4 regions of the Shewanella sp. SW1 genome follow, and region 1 is predicted to be linked to each of the others. Evidence: predicted binding sites of a transcription regulator. Region 1 holds the regulator's gene; each other region holds the start of a gene.

Region 1 (8,176 bases):
GAAATCTGTATCTTTGCTGACTAAAATCTGGATTAGCATAATTGAAGATGGATAAAGGATTGTCTCCAGCGCAATTGCTTATATACTGCCTGCTTTGTGGCAATCCCTAGGTCATTCGTATTACCTAATGGACGTGATATTTCTTGCCCTTTTGAGCGGTATTCACAGTCATCAATCATATAAAGAGGTTATAAATGATGAAGTGTTTTCAGGCAGTGCAATCTAAACCATCCCTGTTAGCCATAGTGGTATTGACGACCGCGCTAGTTGCATCGGGTTGTACAACAATCAATCCCTATTCAAACGAAGAACAAACCGCTAAAGCGACCAGTGGCGCATTGATTGGTGCCGTCGCGGGTGCCGCAATTGGAGTGGTATCTTCGAGCAAGAGCGACCGCGGTAAAGGTGCCTTAATTGGTGCTGCATCGGGCGCTGCAGTCGGTGGTGGTATTGGTTATTACATGGATGTGCAAGAGACTAAATTACGCCAACAATTAGCCTCAACGGGCGTGAGTGTGACCCGTAACGGCGATAACATCATTTTGAATATGCCTAATGAAGTGACCTTCGGCGTAGATCAAACCGAGTTAAGCGACGGTGCTAAACGCGTGCTGAATTCAGTGGCGGTTGTGGCTAAGGAATACAGCAAAACGCAGCTCAACATATTAGGTTATACCGACAGCAGTGGTTCAGACTCTTACAATTTACGTCTGTCACAGGTCCGTGCTAGCGAAGTGGGTAATTACTTGATGAATAAAGGCGTTGCCTCTGCCCGTGTAAAATCAAAAGGTATGGGTGAAGCGAGTCCTATTGCATCAAATGCCAATGCAAATGGCCGAGCACAAAACCGCCGCGTTGAGATCGTACTAATACCAACGGGTAAATAGTCTGGTCTAAGCACAAAGTTCTCGCTGAAAAAGTCGCCTGGGGCGACTTTTTTGTTTTCAGTGGTGGGCTAATTGAGTGATTAGCTTGCCGTGCTTCAATTAGACAATTTGTCCTTTGTGAAGCGCACCTTGAGTGACCTGCACCACAAACATATCATTGCTAATTAGCTTGGGATGAGTTCAGCTTGATCCCTTTATCGATTTCACGTTCTGTATGGGGATAAGTCACAAGAATGACTTTTAGTGCCTAAAGGAGAATATGACTATGATAAGCAAAAATGTGTTACTAGCCTTGAGTTTAAGTCCTGTCATCATGGTGACTGCTGTACAAGGAGTGCCGATGAAAGCCGAAGTGACCACAGGAGTCGCGCCGATAGAACTGCGCGCCGCAGGCAGTTTAAAGGCTGCGATGAGTGATATTATTGCTGCTTATCAAGCACAGTCGCAAATGAGTGTTGTAGCGCAATATGCGCCCTCAGGTTTATTGTTAAAACGTATTCAAGAGGGTGAAAAAGTCGATATCTTTGCCTCGGCGAATATGAAACATCCACAGGCATTAGTGGATTCGGGTCAGGGCGAAGCGGTGCAAATGTTTGCCCGTAATCAACTCTGCGCTGTTGCTCAAGGCACAGTTCAGGTGACGAGTGCGACCTTACTCGATACCTTGTTAGATCCTAAGATTAAAGTCGGCACCTCAACCCCGAAAGCCGACCCTGCGGGTGATTATGCCTGGGCCGTTTTTGCTAAGGCCGAAGCGGTAAAACCCAATGCGAAAGCCGCGTTAGAGACCAAGGCATTACAACTGACGGGCGGTCCTGAGAGCGTTAAACCGCCTAAAGATCGCAATCCCTATGGCTGGGTGATGGAAAACAAGCAAGCGGATATCTTTTTAACCTATTGCACTAATGCTGTGCTGGCTAAAAAAGAAGTGCCGAGTTTACAAATCATCGACTTACCGCAGGAACTCGCCGTGGGTGCCGACTATGGTTTACTGGTTTTACAAGGCGCTAATACTGCCGCTAAGCCGTTAGCTGAGTTTATTCTATCGACAAAAGGTCAAGCGATTCTGAGCAGTTATGGTTTTCAACCTCCGGCAAAATAGCCTTTTTTAGCTTTCCAGCGGGATAAAAAACGGCACCTTTGAGGTGCCGTTTTTGTTATTAGCTCAAACTGTTAAAGCGTTAGTTCATCAGGTAGAGCGTCGCTAACCCGAGGAAGGCGAACAGGCCAACCACGTCAGTGACTGTGGTGAGCACCATACCGCCAGCGAGGGCAGGATCGATTTTAAGTCGTTTTAAAATCAATGGAATACTCGCACCTGCAAGCCCTGCTACTGTCATATTGATCAGCATGGCGCTACCAATTAATCCCGCAAGTGCCATATCATCCTTCCATAGCCACACGGCGACAAAGACTAAAATAGACCACATCAAGCCATTGAGAAAACCAATAGATAGCTCTTTACCGATAAGCCAGCGGGCGTTGCTTTGGCCGATATGTCCTAAAGCAATACCGCGGATCACGAGCGCTAAGGTCTGATTACCGGCAACACCGCCCATGCTAGGGACAATCGTCATTAGGATGGCGATAGTGGCAAATTGCTCAATAGTGCCTTCAAACATATTGCTGACCGACGATGCGAGCAGGGCGGCGAATAAGTTTATGGTGAGCCAGAGCGAGCGACGTAGGGTACTTTTTAGTACAGGACCAAAGGTATCTTCATCTCCATCCATCCCCGCCATACCCATCATGGAATGTTCAGCATCTTCGCGGATAACATCGACTACGTCATCGATTGTGATACGCCCGAGCAGCTTACCATCACTGTCGACGACAGGTGCCGATACCCAGTCATTGCGTTCGAATTTCTGCGCGACTTCGCTGTCGGACATGCTCACAGGAATACTTTGAATATTGGGATCCATGATATTGCGAATTGTGGTGCTTGGCGCGCAAGTCAGCAGATCTGCCAGCCTAACACCGCCAAGGACTTTGTCCTGTTTGTCGACCACATATAAGGTATCTGTGGTATCGGGTAGGTTGCCCCTTTGCCGAAGATAGCGCAGCACCACATCGATATTCACATCGGGTCTTAAGGTGACTGTATCTGTGTTCATCAAGCTGCCGGCGGTCTCATCTGGATAAGATAGGGCTTGTTCTACCCTCAGGCGATTTTGTTCCGTCATCGACTGCAGCACTTGTTTGTAAACTGCGTCGGGTAGACTTCGCAGAATATAGGCGAGATCGTCGGTGTCCATGCTTGCTGTCGCTTTCGCGACTCGCTCAGGGCTCATGCTGCGGATAAGTGGGTCTTTGAGTTCTTCACTCAACTCATCGAGTATGTCGCCTATTTGTTCCTGATCGATGAGCTGCCACAATACTTGTCTGGCACTTGGCGGTGATGATTCTAAGATCAGCGCGATATCTGAGGCGGCCATTTTTTGCAGCATATTACGCACGTGTACGAACATGCCGCTGCTAAGCGCTTGGTTTAACTGGTCAAGACTATGTCCGGTGTGATCGTTTTCTGCATTATCTACGGGCATTTGTCCTCCATTGTGCGGCAAATTGGTTTGAGATCTTAGTGTTGGGCTAGGATTTAGCGGTGACTAAGCGTCAGTCGATGACATAGATTAAGACGGCTAAGGTAAGGTTAAGGCCAGCGCCAGCGCAATGACCGCTAGTGTAATCGCCAGTGGCTTGTATCGTCGAGCGACAAATGTTTTGCCATGTGTGAATGGCAAGTTTTTTAAACTAGACATGAAGTGAAACTAACGATGAAGTGCTTAGTGTGAAGTGAAACTAACAGGCTTCGTCAAACTTAGCGTCGATTAAGGCACAAATGGCATCGAGAGCCGGCTCTGCATCTGGGCCTTCGGCGATCAGCTTAATGGTTTTACCCATACCAGTTTCAAGCATCAGTAAGCCAAGTACACTGGCGGCCGATGCTTGTTTATCGCCTTGGATTAAGGTGATGGTCGCATCAAACTCGGAAGCCAGTACCACCAACTTAGTGGCGGCACGGGCATGTAAACCGAGCTTATTACAGATGGTTATCTGACGCTCAAGCTTTGGCATTATTGAGCTCTCGATGACGGGCATAAACTTTATGTTTACCGTTACTAAAGCGTTTTGCCAATTGCTCTGCGACGTAAACCGATCTGTGCTGTCCACCTGTGCAGCCAATGGCCACAGTTAAATAACTGCGATTGTTACGCTCGAGGTGCGGCAGCCAAGTCTCCAGTAAATTTTCGATTTGCCAGATGAACTTATTGACCAGTGGTTGGCGATTTAAGAACTCAGCTACGGGTTCATCTAAACCAGTCAATGGTCGCAGTGCCAACTCCCAGTGGGGATTGGGCAGGAAGCGCACATCGAACATAAAGTCGGCTTCGGTGGGCATTCCGTGCTTAAAGCCAAAGGACTCGAAGTTGATCACGAGTTCTTTATCGACACTACCAAGGAGAATTTGTCTGACTTGGTCGCTTAAATCATAGATATTCAAATTCGACGTATCTATGTAGTGATCGACCAGTTTTGACATAGGCTCGAGCAGTTTTCCCTCCAGCTTTATCGCTTCTTGCAAAGAGACTCGGCTCTTCGACAAAGGATGCAAACGGCGGGTTTCGCTGTAACGCTTGAGCAGAATTTTATCGCTGGAGTTAAGGAAGAAGCTCGTTAACTCAGTATCTGGAGGTAGGCTAGCGAGTTGTTTCACTAAGACCTTATCCTGCTCAGGCATGTTACGCACGTCGACACTGATGGCGACGAGATCGTTACTGCCTTTGAGTTGCTCAAGCAAACTGCCAATCAATGGCAAGGGAAGGTTATCGACACAATAATAGCCGAGATCTTCGAGTACCCTAAGGGCGACAGATTTGCCTGAGCCTGAGCGGCCCGACACTATGACCAGTTTCATCCAGTGATTACCTGATAGAGTTCCGTTTCATCATGCGTCTTGCGTAATTGCTTTAATATTTGCTTGTCGCTCAGCTTTTCGGCCATGCAAGACAAGGTACTTAAGTGCTGCTGACATTGGTCTGCAGGCACCAGTAGTGCAAATAAAATATCAACAGGTTGCTTATCGATAGCATCAAATGCTATCGGCTCTTCACACTTAATTAGTATGGCAATGGGCTGATCTATATCGGCTAGTCGACCATGTGGAATGGCGATGCCGTTACCTATACCTGTGCTCCCCATCTTTTCGCGCGCCACTAGGCTTTCGAATATCTCTTGAGATGAGAGGGTCGGGTACTGGGCAGCGACTAAGTCGCTGATGAGTTCCAGTACCTTTTTCTTGCTGCCCGGAGTGGCGCAGGTAGTGCACTCCGGCCGCAGTATGGTACAAAGTTCCATTATTAGTGTTTTGTTAACTTCTCTTTGTGTTTAATAACCTGACGGTCAAGCTTGTCAATCAGGGCGTCTATAGCGGCATACATGTCAGCATGCTCTGAAGTAGCAAAAACTTCACCACCTATGAGGTTTATTCTCGCTTCAGCAATTTGTTGCATTTTCTCAACATTGAGCACAACGTGCACATTATTGATCTGTTCGAAATGGCGTTCAAGTTTTGAAAACTTTTCTTCTACATATGCACGTAACGATTCGGTAATTTCGACATGGTGTCCACTTAGGTTTATTTGCATAGAAACGTCCTCCGATATCCACTGTAGGTTATAAACTTTTACGCTGATTAGAAGGTGGAATAAGCATAGCCTCTCGGTACTTCGCAATGGTTCTGCGGGCTACGTTGATCCCTTGTTCTGCCAGAAGTTGTGCCATCTTGCTATCGCTTAATGGTTTTTTCTGGTTTTCCGCTGCCACCAGTTTCTTTATAAAGGCTCTGATTGCTGTGGATGAGCACTCACCACCATCGTCAGTACCGACGTGGCTAGAGAAGAAGTATTTTAGTTCAAAAAGTCCCTTAGGGGTATGCATGTATTTTTGAGTTGTGACCCGTGAGATGGTGGACTCATGCATTTCTACCGCTTCGGCAATATCGTTAAGCACCATAGGCTTCATGGCTTCTTCACCGTACTCAAAGAAACCTTGCTGATATTGCACTATGCAATTAGCAACTTTAAGCAAAGTGTCGTTACGGCTTTCTAGACTCTTAATAAACCATTTAGCCTCTTGCAGATGGCCGCGAATAAATTGGCTATCGGCTTGGTTTTTTGTGCTGCGTGCCATAGAAGCATAATGTTGATTTACATTGATTTTGGGCATGCAGTCAGGATTAAGCTCAACGACCCAGCGGCCATTTTTCTTCGACACAGACACATCTGGGATAACGTATTCGTCATTATTGGGCGTGATCAACAAACCTGGGCGAGGATTGAGGGTTTGGATGAGTGCTATACCATCCCTTAATTCATCCTCTTTTAATTTAGTCTTACGCATCAATAACCTAAAGTCTCGGGCGGCGATCAGATCTAAATGATCTTTGATCAGCATACGGGCGTTTTCTAGGTTGGGAGTATCAGCGGCGAAATGCGACAGTTGGATCAACAGGCATTCACTTAAATCGCGGGCGGCAACGCCTATGGGATCAAAATGCTGAATACGCTTGAGTACGGCTTCGACTTCGTCAAGCTCAACTTCAGGATTGCCCATGGCTTCGAGAATTTCTTCAGTGCTTTGGGTGAGATAGCCCTGATCGTCGATGGCATCAATAATGGCGGTGGCAATGGCTAAATCGGTTTCAGAAAACGGCGTGAGGTTTTTTTGCCATTCTAAGTGTTCGTACAAACCTTCACTGGTCTCGCCTTGGAAGGGCATATCGTCTTCACGACTGCCGCCGGGGCCTGAGTTTGGGGAGGCGGTAAACACTTCATCCCATGTGGTGTCCATGGGGAGCTCATCGGGCATGGATTCTTTGGTTAGCGACTCTGCCGTGTCTATGGTGGAGCTGTCTTTTTCTGGTGGCAGAGTGCTAGATTCACTGAAATCCGTATCGGATAGCGTTTGGTTTACAGGGGTTTTAGTGGCGTCGAATTGATCCTCTTCCAGCTCGAGAAGGGGATTAGAATCTAATGCTTGCTGGATCTCTTGCTGCAGTTCTAATGACGACAGTTGCAACAGACGTATGGCCTGTTGTAATTGTGGCGTCATGGTTAACTGTTGACCCAGTTTGAGCTGGAGTGACGCTTTCATGTTACCGCTGATCCCTACGTTATTATTGTTGGATGAGGTCGCTTATTATTATCTTGAGTGAAGCCCAATGGCGGTATAAATTGCCTCCATTGGCTTCGCTCGATTAACTATAGCCTGAATTGTTCACCTAAGTACACTGCCCTAACTTGCTGATTGTCTAAGATCTCTGCTGGAGTTCCTTCGGCAATAAGGTTTCCGTGACTCACAATATAAGCATGTTCACATACATCTAATGTCTCGCGGACATTATGGTCTGTGATCAGTACGCCAAGGCCGCGACTTTTGAGTTGTTCGATAATCTTCTTGATGTCGATAACCGAAATAGGATCGACGCCGGCAAACGGTTCATCGAGCAAAATGAACTTAGGATTAGCGGCTAAAGCCCGCGCAATTTCGACGCGGCGACGTTCGCCACCCGACAATGACATGCCTTGGCTGTCACGGATGTGGGTGATATGAAACTCTTCGAGCAGATGTTCTAGTTCTTCTTCTCGTTCTTCGTTTTTAAGTTCTTTACGAGTTTGCAGTACGGCCATGATGTTGTCATGAACAGTTAGCTTACGAAAGATACTGGCTTCTTGCGGTAAGTAACCTATGCCTTTGCGGGCACGCAGATGCATAGGATCTGCGGTTAAATCATCATCGTCGATAAAGATATGTCCCTTATCGCTCTTCACTAGCCCGACAACCATGTAAAATGTCGTGGTTTTACCTGCACCGTTTGGACCGAGTAGGCCAACGACTTGACCGGTTTTTACCGTCAGACTGACGTCTTTAACCACTTGGCGACTCTTGTAACTTTTCGCCAGATTTTGTGCTCTTAAGGTGATTTGGGTCATTTAGAGTCCTGCTTTTTTACAGGTTTATCCGCCGGAGCGTCTGATTTAGCATCATCTTGATAGTTTTCAGGCTGAATAATAGTGATCACGCGATCGTCACCACTGCCAGTACTCTCGGCCATCAATTTCTGTTGAATCATGTTATAGCGGATTAAATTGCCTGTAACTTGGCTACCTGCTTGATCTAATGACGCCATACCTTTCAGTGTTAAGGTGCGGCTCGCCATATCGTAACGAATTTCTTTCGCGCTCGCCGATGCAGGACGGCCATCGTCTAATATTTGGCTATACGTA
Region 2 (8,176 bases), on a different contig from region 1:
CACTGTGGTTTCGTAGTTGGCTTCCTGCGCATGCTTGAACTGGCTAGCATCGTTGGCATCTAGGCTCGTCAGCACCACTTGGTAGGGACCCGTGGCGTCGTAACTAAAGCCGCCATCGACACTGCCTTGACCATTAGGGAAGGCGGGATCGCCAATTTTACCGCCTTGGTCCGTCGCAGGGATCCACCAAGAAGATGAACCACCTTGGGTGCCGCCATCTGAGGTCGATTGGCCAATGACGCCGCTAAGGGTGAAACTGTCCCCGACGTATTTTCCGGTTAAGTTGAGTACGTCAGACTTCATATTAACCGCGTGGCGTACCACAGGGTTATAAATAATCGACGCATACGCTGGCAGAATCGTTGTCGATGCCGTGCCGCCTTGGGCGTTATTTACTACGTTGGTGGAGCCCGAACCGCGGGCGCCAACGGTTAAGAAGTTATGGTTTACGTGGGGGATATCGAGTTCAAAATTAAAGTAATCTAAAGTGAACTCTGTTTTTTCAGTCGGTGCAAATTGCAGTGTAACTTGGGCACTGGTCCGTTCACGTTCGGCCCTAAACGCCTGTGAGCCAATCCCCCACGCCCCGACAGTTGATTCTTGGTTTTGTGCAGGATCAGCGGAAAAGTACTCATAGTAACCGCTGAGCGATTCTAATACATGCCGACCACTGGTGAGTTTTTCTACTGAGTAAGCGCCTAAAATACCAAATTTTTCATCATCATTTTTCCAGCTTCCAACGAAAGATCCACTCGGATCTGTTTCATCGTACAGGCTGCTTTGGCTCAACTCACCCGCCACTTGATAAGTGTGAGCATCGAGATCTAAGGGCTTACGGGTTTTGAGATCGACAGTGCCGCCCAGCGCACCTTCTTCAAGGCTAGCGGTTGGCGTTTTGTGGACTTCAACCGCACTGACTTGCTCGGCTGACAATAATTCCATGTTGAAGGTACGAGTGGCAGGACCAAGATCATACCAAGAGGTGCTGGCAACGGTTTGACCGTTCAGCAAAATACGACTCTGTTCTGGCGCTGTACCGCGAATGGTGACCCCACTCACTTCACCGTATTGCCTATCGACCGTTACCCCAGAAATGCGCTGCAGCGCATCACCAATGTTTTTATCGGGAAACTTACCGATATCTTCCGAGGTGATGGCATCGACCGTGGAGTCGGCGAAGCGTTTGGTATTCATTGAGGCTTCAATCGAGCGACGTATGCCGCGTACTTGGATTACCTCAATATTTTCTGCAGTTGCCTCTTGTTGCTCCGCCGCGACTGCGGTTGAGCTCATCCCGAACAAGGCGTTAGCGATACATAATGCGAGCAAAGAGCTCTTAAATAGTTGACCTTCTGACATGTTATTGCATCCCTGTAGTGCTTTTATGTTGTTTTTTTCTCCAGTTAACTTACCTGTTATCGAATTGTTGATGCGGTACTTTTCACACTAGGATTGGTATTTTTCTATTGTCTTTGAAGCCTTGGGTAAAGGATGGTTAACTGGGTGCAAAGGCAGAATTTATCGACTTAGCGTAGAAAAGTATGGCTTGTTGCTAGGATGGTATAACTAATGCTGGTGGGATTACTCACTATAGATAAGCTAAACGGATGAGTGAACTCGCTGTCTACAGGTTATGAATTAACCAGTGCGTAAAGAGAACTAACTTATTCATCTTTAAACATTATTTATAGGATGAAATCATGAAACTGAAATCGATAGCCGTTGCAGTTGGGCTTTGTGTTGCGAGCTTGAGTACTGGCTTAAGTGCGGCCTACGCCAGCGATAAAACCATTTACCTTACCTTTGATGATGGTCCAATTGACGCGACCTTAGGGCTGTTAGATGCGTTAAAGGATGCCAATATTAAGGCAACGTTCTTTATTAATGCGTTTCATATGTATGGCGAAGGGGATGAAAACGAGGCATTAGCGGCTGTCGCCCTACAACGTTTGCTAGACGATGGTCATATTCTGGCAAACCACAGTTACGATCATATGCTGCATAACTGCACTGATGGCGTGCAATCTGGGGCGGCATATTGTAATCAAGTTGGACTCTGGCCTGTAAAATCCTATCAAGATGCGGCCACCGATTTCACCTATTTCGTGACGAACACGGCCAAAGTGGTTGAACTTATTCCTAATGCCGCCAGTTATCCCAATAACAAGATGACTAAGTTGGCACGTTTGCCTTACACCAATGGTTGGCGAGTGACCAGTAAACTCAAAGGCGACGGCTTGTGTGCGACATCCGATACTGTGCCGCCTTGGGATCCTGCTTTTGCTTGTACCGCAGAAACCTCGACCAACAGTTCGCAAGTTGCGGTGCAAATTCAAAACATGCTCGCCGAGAGTGACTATAAAATATTTGGCTGGGATCTAGACTGGGGACCAGAGGATTGGGGGGTTGCCTTTCCCGCTGAATCTATGGCCGATGGGGTTGAGCTGGTGGATAAAATCAATCAAGTGATCAATACCTGTGCGGGCACCACAATGAACCCTCTCAACAGTCGCACGCAGAACTTAGACTGTAGCGATGGTTTGCACGACGGTAAAGTGGTGATCTTGACCCATGACTTCTTATTTGAGAATGCGCACCGTGGTCAAGGTGCGACCATCAATTTGCCTAAAATTAAACGCTTCGTGGAAGAAGCGCAGCGCCAAGGATACCGTTTCGATACGCTAGATAACTATGCTCCTGCTTGGCAGGATCAGCATGATTATCAGCAGCCTGATTTTGTCTCGTATCAAGATAAAATCTATTCCTTAGTGCAAGCCCATTTCTCCCAAAGTAATTGGCAACCGAGTCAAACCCCAGCCTTGTGGAAAAACGAAAAGTAGTGATGTATTGGGCTGAGTATTTACTCAGCCCATCATATTGGTCGAGTAAAAGGCATGTTGCTGAACTTAGCCTGACAAAATTCAAAATAGCGGCATTTTTTACACTTTACCCACTTCGCTTTAACTCAGTATCTGTAATACTGCTCCGACATTGATTTGAAGTTTATCGGTGTTAGAAAAGTAGCGCATAACGAGCGCGATTGGGGAGAGAAGATGAGTACGTTTGTAAAATTAACCATAGCGGCAACCTTAGTGGTATTAGCCTTACTTGCTGCGGGTATTTACCGTTTCAACATGACCAATGATGATATTTATATGGTGATGGAAGATGGACAGGTGATGCAATACGATGAGGCCATGGCGCATGAAAAAACTCAGGCTCAGGCGAATGAGATCGAAACTGTGACACCTTTTGAGGTAAAGCCTGTGGCGAATGCATCGGAAGTGATGCTTAAACTCTTTAGCTTAAATACCGCCAATCCTGTTGAAATAACGCTGCCTGAGGGCGGCAAGTCCGTTGCACTGACACATTTTATTAAGATCAAGCAAACAGAGTTTGCTATGGGCGACTACCAAGATGGTGAGATAAAAGGTCGAGCATTACTCGATTACTTGCGCATTACACCGTTAAATTTCGATCCCGCTCTAGAGCCGGACACCCAAAGTGACGCACCGATTCAAGATGATCCTAAAATGCAAACTATGCCCTTTGTGGCGCCCTTTATTGTGACGACTCAAGGTTCAGGCGTATTTTGGTATCTTGGATTGTTTAATCTGGATTTTAAACACAATAGCTTGAAACACTTAGGCAGTGTCATGCTTGGCGATCGAATCGAAGTTGATAGTATTGAACCTGTTTATCCTTTTGAAGCCCCATTCAAAATTGCTGTGACTTATCGCGATAGAGCGTCTGACCAACCTATGTCTGAAAGCCCTGAAATAGTCAAAACCATAGAGATGATAGTGAGTGAGACCAGCATACATAAGTAGCGTGTAAATGCCATTATGGATCTGCGCAGGCTTATGCTAAGTTGTTTTTCGGTCAGTGGGTGATGTTTGCTTCAATAGCAAGCGTTAGCAGGTAATAGGTCAGCATAAGATTTCGACAAGGAGAGTGTCATGCAAGTTAGCAAAATCACTGGGAAATTTGATGTTAAGCTCACTCCTGATAGCCCCTATGCTACTGGTATTGGTGGTGTAACGTTAGGACGTATGGGCTTAGATAAAACCTTTTATGGTGAGCTTGAGGGGCGCAGCAAAGGGGAAATGCTCAGTGCTATGACGTCAGTCAAGGGCTCAGCTGGCTATGTGGCCATTGAACAAGTGGTTGGCAACTTGTGCGGTAAGCAGGGCAGTTTTGTGTTACAACATTTTGGCATTATGACCGATGGACAAAATCGTCTGATCTTAGAAGTGGTACCCCATTCTGGGGCGGGGGAGTTGCAGGGGTTAACTGGCACTATGACCATCAATATTGAGAATGGCCAACATTTTTATGCATTCCAGTTTGGCTTTGAAGCTTAGTTTGACTTTGAAGCTTAGTTTGACTTTGAAGCTTGAGTAATGCCTGCGTTTTAGCTCAGTGTTCTGTAACTCTTCTCCTTTATGATCATTCGAGTCATCTGAATTCACCCTTCTTAATTTAAGCGAGTAAGTCTTTTCGATTGGGTCTGAAAATGGGCATAAAAAAACCAGCTGAGGCTGGTTTTTTTGATTCTTTTTTCATAAAGCACTATCGAACCTTGAGTCTAGATCTGTGTGCTGTTACTTAAAATACGTTTAATTTAAAAAATGCCGTTGTCGCGAGAGTTAAGACACTTTTTTAACAACTTTAATTTTATCAACGACCTTTTTCACATCGTCGGTATTTTCGGCAATTTTCAGTGCTAGTTGACGTTCTGCATCGCTGGCAACTTCACCTTTCAATGTGACTATGCCATTGGCAACATCCACATTAATTTGGGTGCCGGATACGTCAGTTGAAAACAGTAAACGCGTTTTGATGACTGTGGCAACTTTAGAGTCAGTTAAGGTGGCAACAACTTCACTGGTGCCTTCTTTTTCATTCATCACAGTGAGTTGGTTATCTACATCTTTCACCCCATCTAAGCTCTTGATGAGCTCTGTGGCGAGGGCTTTATCCACACTGCTTTCCACTTTACCTGTTAACGTCACTTTACCATCTTTGACATCTGTAATGATGTCGAAGGAATTGAGATTCGTGTTGAGCAGTAAAGTGGTTTCTGCTTTACCATCGATCCACGCATCCTTGGTTCCGCCTTTCCAATCTTGGGCGGCAGCCACATTTAAACTGATTGAACCGACAAGTAAAGCCACTAGTACTGATGCTGTTGTAGTTTTCATAATCATATCCTCCGTTGTTTTCTCGAAGCTAGATAATGCGCCAATCGTGCCAATGTTTTTAAGGTAATGATTTTTAATGTTTTAATTGTTTTATCTGGCGTTTTTATACCTTAGCACTTTCCTTTTGGTCGGTCTTTTTTACCGACAAAATGTAATTTTTTCTGGCATGCTGAGCCATCATTCGAGCATAAAAAACCGCACTCATCAGTGCGGTATTATGTCTGTAGTAAAAGTGGGGGAGTCGGTTAAATATGGCTCACTTAGCGACAGAGAATTAATGGTGATTGAGCGATCCCGTACCGTCGTAACTCATTTGCAGCCAAGCGGCACCCTCTGCAAGTTGGTTTGCAAGTTGTGGCTGATGCGCTTGCCTTACTGCTTGTTTTATTTGGATTAGCACTTGCTGCTCTATGTCGACAAGGGCGGTCATAGCCTGCGAAATTTGGCACTGTTGCAGCAATTCTGTTGCTTGAGCATAAGTGACGTGCACGGTGTGACTTAGGCCATTAATTGGCTCGTCAGCCAAACGTCTCAGCTGTTCAAACCGAGTTAACATTCGTTGGTGGATGTTAGCTTTGGCGGAAAAAACACGTTTAAGATTATAGTCTTCGACATACCTCCTCGCTTGGTTGTAAAATGTGAGTCCTTCTTGATTCAGCTTGATGATTTCATCGATCAACATGATATCGGCGCGGATATCAGTCTGATGTTGCACAACATTAGACTTCATTATGGGCCTCCTAATGCCAGTGTTCGACATAGATTGTTTAACTGCTTGGGTAAACTGATTTTGTTTCGTTCAGCTACCATGCATATTCTGTTCTCGTTTTTAATGATATTTTAACAGGCTGATTTTTAGACTGATATTCTCCGTTCATCGAGATATCATCTTAGAACATCGGCAACTATTACCGTTGCTGTTGTTAAAATTTCATGGCTGACATACAGTAGTTTTTCATACAGGGAGTAGATACGCATGGCTCGACTGACACTTTTTTATCACTTGCAGGATGTTAGCGCCGAGCAAGCAATCATCGAACTTGCTGGCGCTGCTGACTTTAATAAGCTACGCAGTGTCGATGACTTACCTTGGATAGAGCAGCTAGGGGCAAATCACGTCGATGTTGCCATTATTGAGTTATCCAGTCTTAGTCGTGAAGATTACCTTGTGCTGCTGGATAATGCGGCCATGTCAAATATTGAGTTTATTTTTCTCTCCGACGGTCAGCCAAACCCTAATCTTGATCAGTTAATGTCTCATTTTGCTGGTTACCACTTTCGCAAACCTTACGATATGCCGCTAATCAGCGAAATTTTTGCTGATTTTGCACAGTATTTAGCATCATCGCCTAATCGACTGCATCCTTTTGCTAGCGAGCTAGACCAATACGGTTTGCTTGTTGGTTCATCAGCTCCTATGCACAAGCTATATCGCACAATTCGTCGCGTCTCTGCGACAGGCAGTAATGTGCTGATTATTGGGGAAAGTGGGGTAGGGAAAGAACTGGTTGCTAATACCATACATCTTGCCAGCCCTAGGGTGAACGAGCCTTTTATTGCGATTAACTGTGGTGCATTAAGCCCAGAATTGGTCGACAGTGAGCTGTTTGGTCATGTCAAAGGTGCATTTACGGGGGCGAATCGCGATCACAAAGGCGTATTTGAACAGGCTGAAGGCGGGACCTTGTTTCTCGATGAAGTCACCGAAATGCCGATTGATCATCAAGTGAAGTTACTCAGAGTGTTGGAAAATAGCGAGTATCGTCCTGTGGGTGGCGACAAAGTGCAACGTGCAAACGTACGTATTGTGGCAGCGACTAACCGTGATCCCAGAGTGGCGATAGAGGCAGGGCTATTTCGAGAAGATTTGTACTTTCGTTTGGCTCAGTTTCCCATTCGCGTTCCGCCCTTACGGGAACGTGGCGAGGATATTATTGGGCTTGCGCAGCATTTTCTTGCCTATCGTAACGTGGCCGAAAAGCAGAATAAGAGCTTAGCTGAAGACTGTATTCAGATGATTGCTAAGTACCCTTGGTCTGGTAATGTGCGCGAATTAAAACATGCTATTGAGCGAGCCTATATTCTGGCCGATCAGGATATTTTACCCAGCCATTTACAGCTACCTCAGACGAATGAAGTGGGTTTATGTGGTGGTGAACAAGTTGTTATCCCCCAAGGCATGCGCTTAGATGATTTAGAGAGAATCGCTATTTATCAAGCACTAGAAACCACTCAGGGTAATAAAACGGATACCGCCGAACAATTGGGGATCAGCGTTAAAACCCTCTACAACAAGCTTAGCAAGTACGAGCAGCAAGTCGAGACCGGTGAAACGACTGCTGAATAAACATTAATTATCAAATTAATATTGAAACAGAGCTAAACTTTATACTCTTTTTTTTGTAAATAATAACTCCTATTCTACAGCCCTTAAACAGAAAAAGCGGAGATAGAATATGAAACACTTATTAACAACAGCATTATGGCTTTCTTTGACAGCCAGTAGTTTTGTAAACGCCACCCCAGCAGTAGGAAGTCTTGAAACAGTCGCTGAATTGCCAATACGACCTGGCAATGTCAGCGTCACTGCACAAGGTCGGATTTTTGCCACAGTACATCCATTTGATACACCATCAGGTTTGCAATTGATTGAAGTTAATCGTGAGACCAACGCTTATAAAGCTTGGCCTTCAATGGATTTGCAAAAAACATCGACAGCCAATACTGCTCAATTTGATACCTTATTAGGTATTGCTCAGGACAAGGCTGGACACCTCTGGACCGCAGATATGGGGTTAGAATTAGGCCAAACAAGGATTTGGGGATTCAACATTAAGGACGGCAGTCTATATAAACAAATCGTCCTACCACAAGCTCTCGCGCCTAAAGGCAGCTTTATGCAGGATTTGGTTGTCGACTCTCAAAAAGGCTGGATTTATTTAGCTGATATCGCCAACCCTAGCCTCTTAGCG
Region 3 (6,689 bases), on a different contig from region 1:
GTAATAAATGCCAGGGTTACAACGAACCATATCAAACTCGTCCGTTAAACCAGCGATAGATTCTGATGCACCGAGAAATAAAATCCCTTTGGGATTGAGAGCGGCAGCGAATTGCCGCAAAATTTTTGCCTTTGCCTCTGGTGCAAAATAAATCAGCACATTGCGGCAAAAGATAATGTCGAACTTGCCAAGCAGACTATAACTCTCAAGCAAATTATGCGCTCTAAAGTTCACCAACCGCTTCACATTATCCTTTAACTTCATATTGCCAGAAGGTAATGCATCAAAAAACTGACGCTTACGTTCTTCAGATAAACCACGCGCTAATGCCAAACTATCGTACTCGGCATTTTTGCAACGTTCCAACATGGAAGGAGATAAATCCGTTGCTTGAATAGAAGCACTACCAGCCAAGGCACCAGGCTTCTTCTGTTGATACTCAAGAATAGTCATAGCCAATGAGTATGGCTCTTGGCCTGACGAGCAAGCCGCAGACCAAATTTTAAGCGGACGCCCCAGACGACTGTATTCAGGTAGTAGGACATTATTCAACAACTCAAATGGATAACGATCACGGAACCAAAGGGTTTCATTGGTCGTCATAGCATCGATCACTTCAGCTCTGAGCGCACGCTCAGTAGGCTTCATCGAATGCTTAACCACATCAGATAAGGATGGCAGGTTATATTTGCCCATCAAAGGAGCAAGACGACTGCGCACAAGATATTGCTTATTTTCACCCAGTACGATGCCGCTGTGTTGCTCTAAGAACAACCTAAATTGATTATATTCAGCCTCAGCGAGTGATTTATTTGGCACATTCACATCCTAAATCCTATAGCAAGCACCAAAATCAGTGCGAAACCATCATGTTATAAAGTCGAGATTATAGCGTAAAGCGTATCTAGGTACTAACCTACAGCAATTACAAACTTAAATGCTTATTCACAGCAGCGGCCAGTTCGTCAGGATTAAACTTAGCGATAAAGTCATTAGCACCCACTTTTTGAACCATTGCCTGATTGAATACACCACTTAACGAAGTATGCAGTACCACTTTAATATGCTTAAGCTTAGGATCATCTCGGATTTCAGCGGTCAAGGTGTAGCCATCCATTTCAGGCATCTCAATATCAGAGATTATGAGGGGGATCTCATCGGCCACATTATCCATCTCTTTGGCGATCTCTTTAAGCTTGTCTAATGCTTCGCGACCATCTTTTGCGGTATCAATTTGTAAATTCAATGACTCAAGTGAACGAATAATTTGCTTACGCGCCACGGCAGAATCATCAATAACCATAATATGGTAATGCTGAGTTCTGTCGAGGGTCAGTTTTTCATTGGCTTCTTCACTGATAGCCGTTTTAACCGGTGAAATCTCATCTAAGATTTTTTCCACATCGAGAATTTCAACTAATTCACCTTCAATTTCAGTCACAGCTGTCAGATAAGAATAACGACCAGCACCTTGCGGCGGAGGCATAATCGCTTCCCAATTCATGTTGATGATCCGCTCAACAGAACTGACCAAGAAGCCTTGAACACTGCGGTTATATTCAGAAATAATGATGAAACAGTTTTCAGTGCTCGCTAAAGGTTTCCCCCCTGTTGCCGCACTCAAATCAATCACTGAAATGGTTGTTCCACGAATATGAGCAACACCCTTCACATAAGGATTAAGTTTAGGCAAAGTGGTCAGTGGTGGACACTGCAGTACTTCTTTCACCTTAAACACGTTAATCCCAAACCGTTGACGACCGTTTAATTTAAAAAGCAGCAATTCTAAACGGTTTTGTCCAACGAGCTGGGTTCGTTTGTTGACTGAATCAAGAATACTCGACATAACTCTGCCTTGTTGTTCTGTTTATGTTCGGCCCTATAACTCAGTTGAGTATAGGCATATTAATTGCTTACGTCTTATCTATCGATAAACATAGTCGAAACTGAGTCAATCTTCTGACAGTGATGTAAATTATTACAGTGGTCAGCTTCGAACTTAATAAAAGTATAGGTGCATTCTGGCGTTACAAGCTAGTCTCTTCATTATGAAAGTAAATTTAGTCTGTTTTTTTAGTCTTTTCACCCTCTTCATGCCCGCTTTTGCGAGTGCAGAGCCTATTGTCCCCACCGTATCGGCAATCTCAGAATTAGCTAAAGCGCTTATTTCAGAAAAAATATCCGTTCCAGAAAATGCCAAAGTAAATATTTCGCCACAGATGGTTGACGCAAGAATGCTGCCGTCACAATGTTCGTCTCCAATGAAAGTTGAACTGGCTAGCGATAGGGAAATTAGCCGTAATAACACCTTAAAAGTCAGCTGCGATACACAAGACTTAGCTTACCCTTGGCAAATCTATATCTCGGTTCGGGTGGATATCTTATTCCCCGTTGTTGTCTCAACCGAAATCTTAGCACCAGGCGAACTCATCTCTCCTAGTCAAGTAGAAGTCCGTTACATTGAACAAAATAGCTTGAGAGGTGCCGAATTCGATGACCCGAGTAAATTGGCTGGCGTGCGAGTAAAACGACGAGTAGCAAAAGATAATCCCATATTAAGCAACAACTTATGCTTCGTTTGTAAAAATGATTCGGTATCTATCTACGTTCGTTCTGGCTCATTCGAGCTCAAAACAGTAGGCGAAGCCCTACAAGATGGCAATAAAGGTGATCGGATCAGAGTCAAAAATAGCAGTTCAAACAAAGAACTAGATGCTATAGTCACAGGCATTGGCGAAGTTGAAGTAAGAATGTAAAATAATCTAAAGCTTTTTTGTAAGCTGCCGATACCCCAGTTAAGAAATCCCGTACACACGACGCTGGAGCCTAAAATGGCAATTGATATTAGCAAACTCAACACTGCAACGACTGCGCAAGTTCGTTCAGGCGCAACGAAAACGAGCAGCGATCAATCTGCTCAAGTTGCTACAAAATCGACAACACCACAAAGAAGCGACTCAGTGGTCATTACGGCCCAGGCACAACAACTTCAAGGAGCTCAGACTAAAATGGCTAGCCTTCCTGAAGTTGATCAAAAGAAAGTAGCCGAAATCAAACAAGCTATTGCCGAAGGTCGCTATAAAATTGACCCTGAAAAGTTGGCTGCCAATATTGCAAGTTTTGAAGCCGAACTTAATGACTTAAATAAAGAGTAACTATGACTGAAATAGCTAAACTGGTAGATCTACAACACGCCCATTTGGCTGTTCTTAAGCAAATCATACTCAAGGAAAAAGGCGCTTTGGTTGACCAAAACGCCGATTTACTGCTTTCCCTTGCTAACGAAAAATCGCAATGTCTGAAAGAACTAAAGACTAATGATGATATTCTGGCAAACCACAGTGATAAATCGCGACTCACTCAGCAAGTCGAACTCGTGCATAAAATGGCCGAGATCAAAGACGCATTGACTGAATGCAAAGAATTAAACGAACAAAATGCCAGTTTAATTGAGATTAATTTAGCGAGTTTAAATCGCTTTGCTCAAGCTTTACAAGCCAGCAGAAACGCCTCCAGCCTCACCTATAACGATAAAGGCAAGACCTCGACTATCTCAAGTTTAGGCAATGATTTAAAGGCCTAACAAGCGCATCACTCCCACTTAGCATTCCCTTTTCTAAGCTCTGATTAGATATTAATGTCTTGTACAAAAAGAAAAGCCGCGTAAATACGCGGCTCAATACATGCTGTTGAACATACTCTCAAAAACGCTAGAAATACGTCACTTCCTTCACTCGTTGTGGACGGTTCTGTTGTTGATAAAGCGCCCAAACCTGTGAAAAATCAAGTTCTAACTCAGTGACATAATGCTCGCCTGCTGGATAACTCTTAACGACTCGTGCGCCGCGGATCACGCCAGAAACTGACGCTTTGACATTATCGTCCGTCAACATCCAATCACTGACACTGCTGTTTGCCGTTATTTTCTGCCCATAAACTTGTTCCGCTAATTCACGATAAGCCACAATTTTTGATGCCTGCATAGCCATCAACACTCTTTGTGATTGCTCTTTAGCCGGTTGAGTCGCTAACGGCGCATATCCTATAGCCGTTAACTTAGGAAAACTCGGTGGCGGCACATCTTCCCATTGCACATATCTATCTTTAGCAGCGCAGCCAGTTAGCATTAGCCCCGTGATAAGTAATAAAAGGTAGTGTTTCATTTTCCATCTCCTAAGACACGCACTTCATTCATGCCTGGACTCGCCTGACGATATAAGATGCCATTTTGTGACACAATTTGCTCCGAAGGCTGCATGTAGTTTGCCAACTCTTTTTGAGTCACAAAAGTTTGAGATGCCGATACCACGCGATTGTTACTAATGTTCACAATCCGAGTATTGATCGCCATACCATTGGTTACTACGCTCATAGTCGAAACGACAAGATGCTCAACAGGAAGATCTTTCGACAATTTTTGCCAATCTCGCGTCAAAATAAAATCCCCGTCAGATGTGACTCTCAAGCCATCAGCTAAGTTTAAATCCACCACATTAAACTGAAAGCTATGGAGCGACGTCATTAATCCTTGCTGTAACTGTTGCGCTAACGCATTAGTGCCATTCAAATCGCCCACTAATACTGGTGTTGCAACTACGATAGGTTGATCAGAACGCAAAGCATCATTTTGCTTAACAAGCTCAGTCACTATTCGCTGTGCTAAATGGTTAATCACTGCCGTTGGCGGCAACCCATTGCCATCCACTAAACTCGGTTTGGGCGGCGTAACCGGTTTAGCTACACATCCACCTAACATTATCAATGTTAAGGGAATAATCACACGCTTTAGCATTGGATTTACCTCATCTATGGGTGCATTGGCAGTCAAGTGACTCACTTTCTAAGCTTCAAATTTTTAATGAGTAACAAAAACCAGCAATCTTTGGACCAATATTAACCTCAGTCCGACAATATTCTTCTATTACGCAGTATATCGACTGTAACAATGGAAACTTTATCAAAAGTTCTCATACTCAGGCACGAAATTTGCTTTATTGACATATTAGATTAAGAGTCAGAAAACTGGCTCGATTGGTAATATCGCCATTAGCTTAGCGATAAGGATTGAATTGATGCACATACCAGGTTCAGCTTCGCTCATCATTTTGAGCCTTTTACTACTTTCTTTGCCCACCAGAGCCGAATGGATAGAAGCCAGCGGAGAAGCAACTATTATCAATGGTAATACAGCTCAAGCAAGGGAAGAAGCAATTAATCAAGCAGTTAGCTATGCGACATTAAGCACAGGTATTCAAATCTCCAGTGAGCAACAAACCTCTAATGGTAACCTCACACAAAATAACTTTGCGATAAATCGCAACGCCCAAGCCATAAACATTCAACTCGTTAATGAACAAATTCAGGGAAATAAAATATATGTATCCCTACGCCTCGATCTAAATGATGATCCAACACAACAGTGTCCTAATGGCCAATTAAAGGCCGCTATTTTAATACCTCAAACACAAATAAAAGATCGTTCTCAGCTTAGATATGGACAACTTTCAGGCTTTGAAGAGGTCATTTCAGAGGCGTTAGGGAACACTATAGAAGATTACTCTTCAACTGGCTTTAGTCACATCCATGCTAACGAGCGACTCGATATTGAACAAGACCTAGTGGATATTCGCGGTTATCGACTCCCAAGCTGGCTCAGTGAAATTACCGACAGCCAATATATTCTTCAACCGCAGATCATTGATATATCGATAGAGCCTGTACAACCCACCTTCTTAGGATTTTGGGATGAAGCTCCGCTAAGGCAATTTCAATTCAAACTCAGCCTCTATCATGGAATCAGTGGCGAAGAGGTCTGGAGCAAAAGCTACAGCACATCGGCCCCATGGGAATTTGAAGAACAGGCTATCATTGCTCCCAACAGTAATAGATTCTGGCGTTCCTCCTATGGAAAAAGTATTACTCAATTAATATTGCAAGCTACCCGAGATTTAGACAGCACACTTAATTGCAGGCCATTACTTGGCCAAGTCGTTAGCCGACAAGCAGACAGGATTATATTAAATCTAGGCCGTAAACATGGCATTCGTGTCGGTGATAAATTCCAAGTAATATTACAACAAAACTTACCCGATAGACTCAATGAAATGCGCGCCGTCGCGACCAAAAGTCGTGCAACGGTAAAAATTGAGCAAGTAAGCGAAGAAAGCGCCACCGCAGTACTTGTAGACCAAAATGCAGCCTACAATGTACAGATAAACGACATAGCGCTCAAGATTTAAGCAACTAAATCATAAGCCTTTTAATCAAAGATAAAACCAGTATAATCACTGTCGTCTCTTCATAGCTCAACAGGATAGAGCAGCCGCCTCCTAAGCGGCCGATCGGGGTTCGAGTCCCTGTGGAGAGACCATAAGTCACTTTTTATATATTAAATTCAATAATTTACGAAAAACCAAAAATCCTGTGCCGCCTATGTGCCGCCATAGGAATGACGTTTTTTAGAATTTTTTTTCGTAACATTTTCAAAAATCCTCGTTTTGCCCTGTTCATCTCAGTTATGGACAATTAACCCTATTTCTAATACTTTCCCTATGAGTTAACGAACAGGGAAAACAGCTTTATGACGGAAACTTCATCGCAAGAAAAGTTCACTCAAACACTCGAAGGGATCATTGAGCAATATTCAATTCCCGAACCACCCGAATTTTTGAAAGTCCTCACCGCTCTCC
Region 4 (8,176 bases), on a different contig from region 1:
TGACGGTATCCGTCTGCCAAAAGATTCGATAGTACCGGAAGCGAAAAGCCAGCAGTTAACTCAAGATGACTTTTTCTCGTTATTAAGCCAACAGCTATCGATGCAAGATCCCTTTAAGCCCGTTGACAACGACCAAATGATTGCGCAGATGGCATCATTCTCGACGGTTGATGGTATTACTAAGTTGAATAAGGAAATCGTTAATTTAAACGGTGTTATGACATCAAGCCAAGCATTACAGGCATCAGGACTTGTTGGTCGCAAGGTGTTGATCCCAACTGATACAGGTAACATTTCAGCTGAAAGCCCAACAATAAAAGGTGTGATTAGCACGCCAGCTAAAATGCCTGAAATTACTGTACGTGTTGAGGATGAGAAAGGCCAAGTTGTGACCACCTTTAAAGTTGATGGCAGTAAGGGGGGCAATGTCGATGTTAACTGGGATGGCCTCGATAAAGATGGAAACCCTGTAACCGCAGGTAACTATACGATCAAGGCGAGTGGTTTAGTGGATGGGAAATCCCAAGAATTGCCAGTCTCGACCTATGCTCATGTGACCAGCGTTTCTCTCGGTACGGCCAGTACTGGCGCGATTCTTAACTTGAGAGGCGGTATGGGCATCAAGTTAACCGATGTGTTAGCTGTGTCTGAAACCTAAGTTTGCATAAAAGAATTTTTGCAGTATCCGAATTGGGCGTAAGTCGCTCATAAATGAATTGAGTCAAGTGTAGAGGTGAATTATGTCGTTTAACATTGCATTGAGTGGCATTTCTGCCGCGCAAAAAGATTTAAACACTACGGCGAATAACATTGCTAATGCGAACACCATTGGCTTTAAAGAGTCCCGTGCTGAATTTGCGGATGTTTACGCTAATTCTATTTTTTCAAATGCTAAAACTGCTGTCGGTGGTGGTGTTGCTACGAGTCAAGTGGCACAGCAATTCCATCAAGGTAGCTTACAGCTAACGAATAACTCCCTCGACTTGGCAATCAAAGGTGGTGGTTTCTTTGTAACGTCCTCTGAATTAGGAACATTAGATCACGCATTCACCCGTGCAGGCGCTTTTAAAGTAGATTCTAATAATTACATGGTGGATTCGGCTGGTAATTATTTACAGACTTTCCCTGTAGATAAAGATGGCAACTCAACATCTGTGAGTTTAACCACGGCTAAGCCTGTACAAATTCCCGATACTGCAGGTAGTCCTGTAAAGACTGAGAATGTTACTTTACAAATGAACTTGAATGCTAAAGCTGAAGCTCTGGATCCTGCTTTATTTGATCCCGCCGATCCAAAAACTTATAACAATGTCACTTCAATGACTATTTATGACTCACTCGGTGAGGGCCACATCATGACGACGTACTTTGTGAAGCCTAAAGACGGTGCATATAATGGTGAGAGCAATTGGGTTGCTTATTATGCTATTGATAATAAACCTGTAGATTTGAATGGCCCAGCTGGTAAATACGATGTAGATACTGATGGTGACGGTAGTCCAGATGTGCCAACGGTTGCGGGCGGTGGTGGTGTTTCAGCGCAAACTGCTGGTGGCTGGACGGGGGCGGTGCTGAAGTTTAACTCAGTTGGGGCCTATATTGACAGTAATCCTGCAGTTATTACCACGGAGCCACTTGGTAATAAACCAGCTGGTGTATTAGGTGCTGGAGCTGATGGTACTCAATCATTAACAGTGAAGTTTAATGCGCCAACGCAATATGCAGATCCTTTTGCTGCGACTGAATTGAAACAAGATGGTACGACTGTTGGTCGTTTAACTAACGTTGAAATTGGTGCTGATGGCCTAATTACAGCAAGCTATTCTAACGGTTCGACCGTTGCTTTAGCACGGGTTGCTTTAGTTCGTTTTGCTAACGAACAAGGTTTAACGCAAGTGGGTAATACGTCGTGGAAAGCCAGTTTAGCTTCAGGTCCTGCGTTAGCGGGTGAGGCCAATAGTGGAACTTTTGGTAGTCTCAGTTCATCGGCGTTAGAGCAATCGAACATCGATTTAACGACTGAACTGGTCGATTTAATTTCGGCGCAGCGTAACTTCCAAGCGAACTCCCGTACGCTTGAAGTAAATAACACGCTGCAACAAACCGTATTACAAATCCGCTAATCATTACTTTATTTAACTAAGTGTTGCCGCCAGTGGCAACACTTAGCCTTTATCCTGCTGTCAACTCACTTCATTTCCTTATTCTTCAAATTTATCAGTAAATTAAAATCAATTTTTATTGGCACGATGCTTGCTTTGATATCGTCATGTAGAAAATTTGACGGAGCAGTCTGTGGACAAATTCCTTTATGTCGCCATGAGTGGCGCTAAGCAAAATATGAATGAGCTGGCACTCCGTGCGAACAACTTAGCCAATGCTAATACCGATGGTTTTAAATCAGATATGGCGCAGGCCAGATCGATGCAAGCCTTCGGTGAAGGGTTGCCTTCAAGGGTGTTTGCGATGACAGAATCTCCGTCAGCTAATTTTCGCTCTGGTCCGATAAAAACCACTGGACGGGATCTCGATGTTGCCATTAAAGGCGATGGTTGGTTTGCCGTTCAGGCGAAAGATGGCAGTGAAGCTTATACCCGTTCCGGTAGTCTCAGTTTCGATGCGACGGGCATGTTGTATAACGACAGAGGCAATCCCGTGATGGGGGATGCTGGCCCGATAGTGCTGCCATTACCTATTGATAAAGTGTCAATTTCACAGGATGGCATAGTGTCTGTTCGCCCTCAAGGGGCGACTGCTGAAGTGATAGAAGAAGTGGCGAGATTGAAGTTAGTTAATCCCGGCAATGCGCAGATGATGCGTGGTGAAGATGGATTATTTCGACAAATGTCAGGTGAAGCAGCACCAGCTGACCCTTTCGTCGCAGTTGAAAGTGGTGCCGTAGAGGGCAGTAACGTTAACCCTGTTGATGAAATGGTGTCTTTGATTGATCTTCAGCGGCAGTTTGAATTGCAAGTCAAGATGATGAAAACCGCGGAAGAGAATGATCGCGCTTCATCTTCATTAATGCGTATTAGTTAGGAGATAGATTATGCATCCGGCGTTATGGATTAGTAAAACTGGCTTAGACGCACAGCAAACTGATATTTCGGTGATTTCAAACAACGTAGCGAACGCTAGCACTGTGGGCTACAAAAAAAGCCGCGCAGTATTTGAAGATTTACTCTATCAAACAGTTAACCAAGCGGGTGGTGTTAGTGCTTCTAACACTAAGTTACCCAACGGATTAAACATAGGTGCGGGTACGAAAGTCGTCGCGACTCAAAAAATGTTTACTCAGGGTAACATGCTGACGACGGATAACTCACTGGATCTCATGATTGAAGGTCCTGGATTTTTTGAAATCCAGCTCCCTGATGGAACCACTGCTTATACTCGAAATGGTCAGTTTACCTTAGACGATACGGGTCAGATTGTGACGCCAGGTTCTGGCTATTTGCTACAACCCGCGATCACTATTCCTGATAATGCGACCAGTATTACCGTTTCCGCGGAGGGTGAAGTTTCAGTAAAAACGCCGGGTACCGCTGAGAACCAAGTCGTGGGTCAGTTGACTATGACGGATTTTATTAATCCATCGGGTTTAGATCCTATGGGACAAAACTTATATACGGAAACTGGTGCCAGTGGTACGCCTATTCAAGGTACCGCTTCGTTAGATGGCATGGGTGCAATTCGTCAAGGCGCCTTAGAAACCTCTAACGTGAACGTGACCGAGGAACTGGTGAACCTTATCGAAAGTCAGCGCATTTACGAGATGAACTCCAAAGTGATTTCAGCGGTAGATCAGATGCTGTCTTATGTGACTCAGAATTTATAGAGGCAAACATCATGGCTAGATATCTTGTGTTGGCCGTCGCGTTATTGCTTGCAGCTTGTAGCTCGACGCAAAAGAAACCCCTTGCGGATGATCCCTTTTACGCGCCGGTCTACCCAGAGGCGCCGCCGACAAAAATTGCCGCAACTGGCTCTATTTATCAAGACAGCCAAGCATCTAGCTTGTATTCGGATATACGCGCCCACAAAGTCGGTGACATTATCACTATCGTATTGAAGGAATCGACTCAAGCTAAGAAGAGTGCAGGCAATCAGATCAAAAAAGGCTCAGATATGAGCTTAGATCCCATCTTTGCAGGTGGTAGTAATGTGTCCATTGGCGGAGTGCCAATTGATTTGCGTTACAAAGATAGCATGAACACTAAGCGTGAATCGGATGCGGATCAGAGCAATAGTCTAGATGGCAGCATCTCGGCAAACGTGATGCAAGTGCTAAACAACGGCAGCTTAGTGATCCGTGGCGAAAAATGGATTTCAATTAATAATGGTGATGAGTTTATTCGTGTCACTGGTCTCGTTCGCTCGCAGGACATTAAACCCGATAACACTGTCGATTCAACGCGAATGGCTAATGCCCGTATCCAATACAGTGGCACAGGCACTTTCGCAGATGCTCAAAAAGTGGGCTGGTTAAGCCAGTTCTTTATGAGCGACTGGTGGCCCTTCTAAGGAGTCGTATCATGAAATATAAACTGGTGTTAGCCGTTGCCATGCTAGTGTTTTCTCTACCTAGTCAGGCTGAACGAATTAAAGATATTGCCAATGTGCAAGGTGTGCGTAGTAACCAGTTGATTGGTTATGGCTTAGTGGTCGGTTTGCCGGGAACGGGGGAAAAAACCAGTTATACCGAGCAGACCTTTATGACTATGCTCAAAAACTTTGGGATTAATCTTCCTGACAACGTCAAACCGAAAATTAAAAACGTTGCAGTGGTAGCCGTACACGCGGATATGCCCGCCTTTATCAAACCTGGTCAAGATCTTGACGTAACGGTATCTAGCTTAGGCGAAGCCAAAAGCTTACGCGGTGGCACCTTATTACAGACCTTTTTGAAAGGGGTAGACGGTAATGTGTATGCGATAGCCCAAGGCAGCTTAGTGGTGAGTGGTTTTAGTGCCGATGGTTTAGATGGTTCAAAGGTGATTCAAAATACGCCAACTGTAGGTCGTATACCCAATGGCGCAATTGTCGAGCGCAGTGTGGCGACCCCATTTTCAACCGGCGATTATTTGACGTTTAACTTACGTCGTTCTGATTTTTCGACTGCACAACGGATGGCCGATGCGATTAATGAGCTATTAGGCCCTGATATGGCGCGTCCTTTAGACGCGACATCTGTGCAGGTCAGTGCTCCGCGTGATGTATCACAACGGGTGTCTTTTTTAGCTACGCTTGAAAACCTCGATGTTATTCCCGCAGAAGAATCTGCCAAAGTGATCGTTAACTCACGTACTGGAACCATAGTGGTTGGGCAAAACGTGCGTTTACTCCCAGCGGCGATTACCCATGGCGGCATGACAGTCACGATTGCTGAGGCAACCCAGGTTTCACAGCCAAACGCCTTAGCCAATGGTCAAACAACTGTCACTAGCAATAGTACGATTACAGCGACAGAAAGTGACCGCCGTATGTTTATGTTTAATCCAGGCACTACGCTGGATGAGCTGGTTAGAGCGGTTAACTTGGTCGGTGCAGCCCCCTCAGATGTGTTAGCAATACTTGAAGCATTAAAAGTGGCAGGAGCTTTGCATGGTGAACTTATCATCATCTAATTTCTGTCGGGAAAATCATGGAAAAGCTTTCAAGTTCATCACATTTTCTTGACCTGGGCGGCTTAGATTCACTCCGCGCCCAGGCTCAGAAGGATGAGAAGGGCGCCTTGAAAAAGGTCGCCCAACAATTTGAAGGTATTTTCGTGCAAATGCTGATGAAAAGTATGCGCGATGCCAATGCGGTTTTTCAGTCTGATAGTCCACTCAATAGCCAATACACTCAGTTTTACGAGCAGATGCGCGATCAGCAGTTATCGGTCGATTTATCTGACAAAGGTGTATTGGGCCTTGCCGATATGATGGTGCAGCAACTCTCTCCCGAAACAAGTCATTTCACGCCTGCATCGGTATTGCGTGACGATGGTGGCATGAAAATGCTCCACGACGATAAAGCGCTTAATGTGCCTATGCAGAGTTCAGCCGCTCCTGTGGTTGAACCCACAGTTGTAAATCATGGTGTGCCGGCTGCTATCGCTCGGCCTGTATTTGAACCGGATAGAGCTGAAGATGCCAATTCATCAATGGACATTGATGCGCCTAATCGTTCACTGGCTATCGATACGCCTAAGCCGAGCTGGAGTGAACAATCACTTTCAGTGGTAGAACCTGTGATTAGCGGCCAAGTTTTGCCGACGGCAGCATTTAGGGAAACCCAAAAGATTGTCAGGTTTGGTAGTCGAGAAGAATTTTTAGCGACCTTATATCCACATGCTGAAAAAGCTGCAAAAACATTAGGTACCCAACCAGAAGTATTATTGGCGCAATCAGCACTGGAAACTGGCTGGGGACAAAAAATTGTTCGCGGCAATAACGGCGCGCCAAGTCATAACCTATTCAATATTAAAGCTGATCGTCGTTGGCAAGGCGATAAAGCGAACGTCAGCACCTTAGAATTCGAACACGGTGTGGCTGTGCAGCAAAAAGCCGACTTCCGTGTTTACAGTGACTTTGAACATAGTTTCAACGATTTTGTGTCCTTCATTGCCGAAGGCGATCGTTATCAAGATGCGAAGAAAGTGGCGGCTTCGCCAACTCAGTTTATTCGAGCTTTGCAGGATGCGGGTTATGCCACAGATCCTAGATATGCTGAAAAAGTCATTAAAGTGATGCAGTCCATCAGTGAAGAGCTGAAATCAATTCTGCCAGGAGAAGACAAATGATGAACCTTACAACCCTGTTTGTTCATAGGAGTGTCAACTAATGGCCGTTGATCTACTGAATATAGCGCGAACTGGGGTGCTTGCCTCCCAGTCGCAACTGGGTGTTACCAGTAATAACATAGCTAACGCCAATACCGCTGGTTACCACAGACAAGTGGCAACCCAGTCGACTCTTGAATCGCAGCGTTTTGGTAGTAGTTTTTATGGTACAGGAACTTACGTTAATGACGTTAAGCGTATCTACAATGACTATGCTGCAAGAGAGTTACGCATTGGCCAAACAACGTTAAGCGCCGCCGAAGCCAGCTACGGTAAATTGAGTGAGTTAGATCAGCTGTTTTCACAGGTAGGTAAAGTTGTGCCACAAAGCTTGAATGACCTGTTTTCGGGGCTGAATAGTGTGGCTGATTTACCTGCAGATTTGGGTATTAGGAGTTCGACCCTAACAAACGCACAGCAAGTTGCCAGCAGTCTTAATCAGATGCAGTCGTATTTGAATGGCCAGCTTAATCAGACCAATGACCAGATCACTGGTATGACTAAGCGTATCAATGAGATCAGTACAGAACTGGCAAATTTAAACCTAGAGCTGATGAAGTCACCGAATCAAGATGCGCAGTTACTCGATAAGCAAGATGCACTCGTTCAAGAGTTAAGTCAGTACGCCCAAGTGAATGTTATCCCGCAAGAAAATGGCGCTAAGAGTATTATGCTCGGTGGCTCTGTGATGCTAGTTTCCGGTGAGATTGCCATGAGTATGGGCACTCAAGCGGGTAACCCATTTCCCAAAGAGTTACAGCTTAATTCAAGTATTGGTTCGCAAAGCGTCACAGTTGACCCAAGTAAACTTGGCGGTCAGCTAGGAGCTATGTTTGACTTTCGTGACCAGACGTTAATCCCCGCGGGTCATGAGCTTGACCAATTAGCTTTGGGCGTGGCTGATAACTTCAACAAAATGCAAGCGCAAGGCATTGACCTCAATGGGCAAGTCGGCGCTAATATCTTCAAAGATATCAATGATCCTCTGATGTCCTTGGGTCGTGTAGCTGGTTTTTCTGGTAATACGGGCAATGCAACATTAGGCGTCACCATCGATGATACCAGTCTATTAACTGGTGGTGCCTACGAGCTGTCATGTGTCAGTACTGCGCCAGCTTCTTATGAGTTGAGAGATACGGAAACGGGGGTGATAACACCGCTGACTTTATCAGGCTCGACTTTTGGATTTTCAATTGACATAAAAGCGGGCGCGATGGCGTCGGGGGATCGTTTTGCCATTCGCCCGACCGCGGGCGCCTCCAATGGCATTGAAGTTGTCATGAAAGACCCTAAAGGTATTGCCGCCGCATCCCCAAAGATTACTGCAGATGCCGCTAACTCGGGTAATAC

Evidence for each region. The regulator sigma-54, encoded in region 1, starts transcription at its own class of promoters, with help from an activator protein. The targets are predictions, from matches to a motif close to GTTGGCACGNNNNTNGNNT.
Region 2: a site for sigma-54 is predicted at 5,240-5,258, ahead of L5M71_RS03065 (BON domain-containing protein). Genes of this name have one in related genera too.
Region 3: a site for sigma-54 is predicted at 1,897-1,915, ahead of flgA (flagellar basal body P-ring formation chaperone FlgA). Genes of this name have one in related genera too.
Region 4: a site for sigma-54 is predicted at 2,241-2,259, ahead of flgF (flagellar basal-body rod protein FlgF). Genes of this name have one in related genera too.

The regions. Positions count from the first base shown of each region.
Region 1 covers NZ_JAKKSG010000015.1:131,321-139,496, reverse strand. Annotated here, with positions in the region: gene L5M71_RS14805 (OmpA family protein) at 198-887, shown strand; gene L5M71_RS14800 (molybdate ABC transporter substrate-binding protein) at 1,153-1,989, shown strand; gene mgtE (magnesium transporter) at 2,069-3,433, opposite strand; gene L5M71_RS14790 (HPr family phosphocarrier protein) at 3,690-3,965, opposite strand; gene rapZ (RNase adapter RapZ) at 3,952-4,806, opposite strand; gene ptsN (PTS IIA-like nitrogen regulatory protein PtsN) at 4,803-5,246, opposite strand; gene hpf (ribosome hibernation promoting factor) at 5,249-5,536, opposite strand; gene L5M71_RS14770 (RNA polymerase factor sigma-54) at 5,565-7,043, opposite strand; gene lptB (LPS export ABC transporter ATP-binding protein) at 7,151-7,882, opposite strand; gene lptA (lipopolysaccharide transport periplasmic protein LptA) at 7,879-8,176, opposite strand, start outside.
Region 2 covers NZ_JAKKSG010000002.1:284,381-292,556, reverse strand. Annotated here, with positions in the region: gene L5M71_RS03085 (TonB-dependent receptor) at 1-1,359, opposite strand, end outside; gene L5M71_RS03080 (polysaccharide deacetylase family protein) at 1,701-2,840, shown strand; gene L5M71_RS03075 (hypothetical protein) at 3,054-3,830, shown strand; gene L5M71_RS03070 (DUF3224 domain-containing protein) at 3,960-4,364, shown strand; gene L5M71_RS03065 (BON domain-containing protein) at 4,650-5,204, opposite strand; gene L5M71_RS03060 (glutamyl-tRNA reductase) at 5,479-5,934, opposite strand; gene L5M71_RS03055 (sigma-54 interaction domain-containing protein) at 6,181-7,551, shown strand; gene L5M71_RS03050 (major royal jelly family protein) at 7,661-8,176, shown strand, end outside.
Region 3 covers NZ_JAKKSG010000037.1:11,984-18,672, forward strand. Annotated here, with positions in the region: gene L5M71_RS22450 (CheR family methyltransferase) at 1-825, opposite strand, end outside; gene L5M71_RS22455 (chemotaxis protein CheV) at 926-1,846, opposite strand; gene flgA (flagellar basal body P-ring formation chaperone FlgA) at 2,049-2,756, shown strand; gene flgM (flagellar biosynthesis anti-sigma factor FlgM) at 2,832-3,155, shown strand; gene L5M71_RS22470 (flagella synthesis protein FlgN) at 3,158-3,583, shown strand; gene L5M71_RS22475 (LPP20 family lipoprotein) at 3,711-4,163, opposite strand; gene L5M71_RS22480 (FlgO family outer membrane protein) at 4,160-4,792, opposite strand; gene L5M71_RS22485 (flagellar assembly protein FlgT) at 5,073-6,239, shown strand; tRNA gene L5M71_RS22490 (tRNA-Arg) at 6,295-6,370, shown strand; gene L5M71_RS22495 (hypothetical protein) at 6,581-6,689, shown strand, end outside.
Region 4 covers NZ_JAKKSG010000037.1:2,692-10,867, reverse strand. Annotated here, with positions in the region: gene flgD (flagellar hook assembly protein FlgD) at 1-658, shown strand, start outside; gene flgE (flagellar hook protein FlgE) at 741-2,123, shown strand; gene flgF (flagellar basal-body rod protein FlgF) at 2,296-3,039, shown strand; gene flgG (flagellar basal-body rod protein FlgG) at 3,050-3,838, shown strand; gene flgH (flagellar basal body L-ring protein FlgH) at 3,850-4,524, shown strand; gene L5M71_RS22410 (flagellar basal body P-ring protein FlgI) at 4,536-5,627, shown strand; gene flgJ (flagellar assembly peptidoglycan hydrolase FlgJ) at 5,645-6,787, shown strand; gene flgK (flagellar hook-associated protein FlgK) at 6,828-8,176, shown strand, end outside.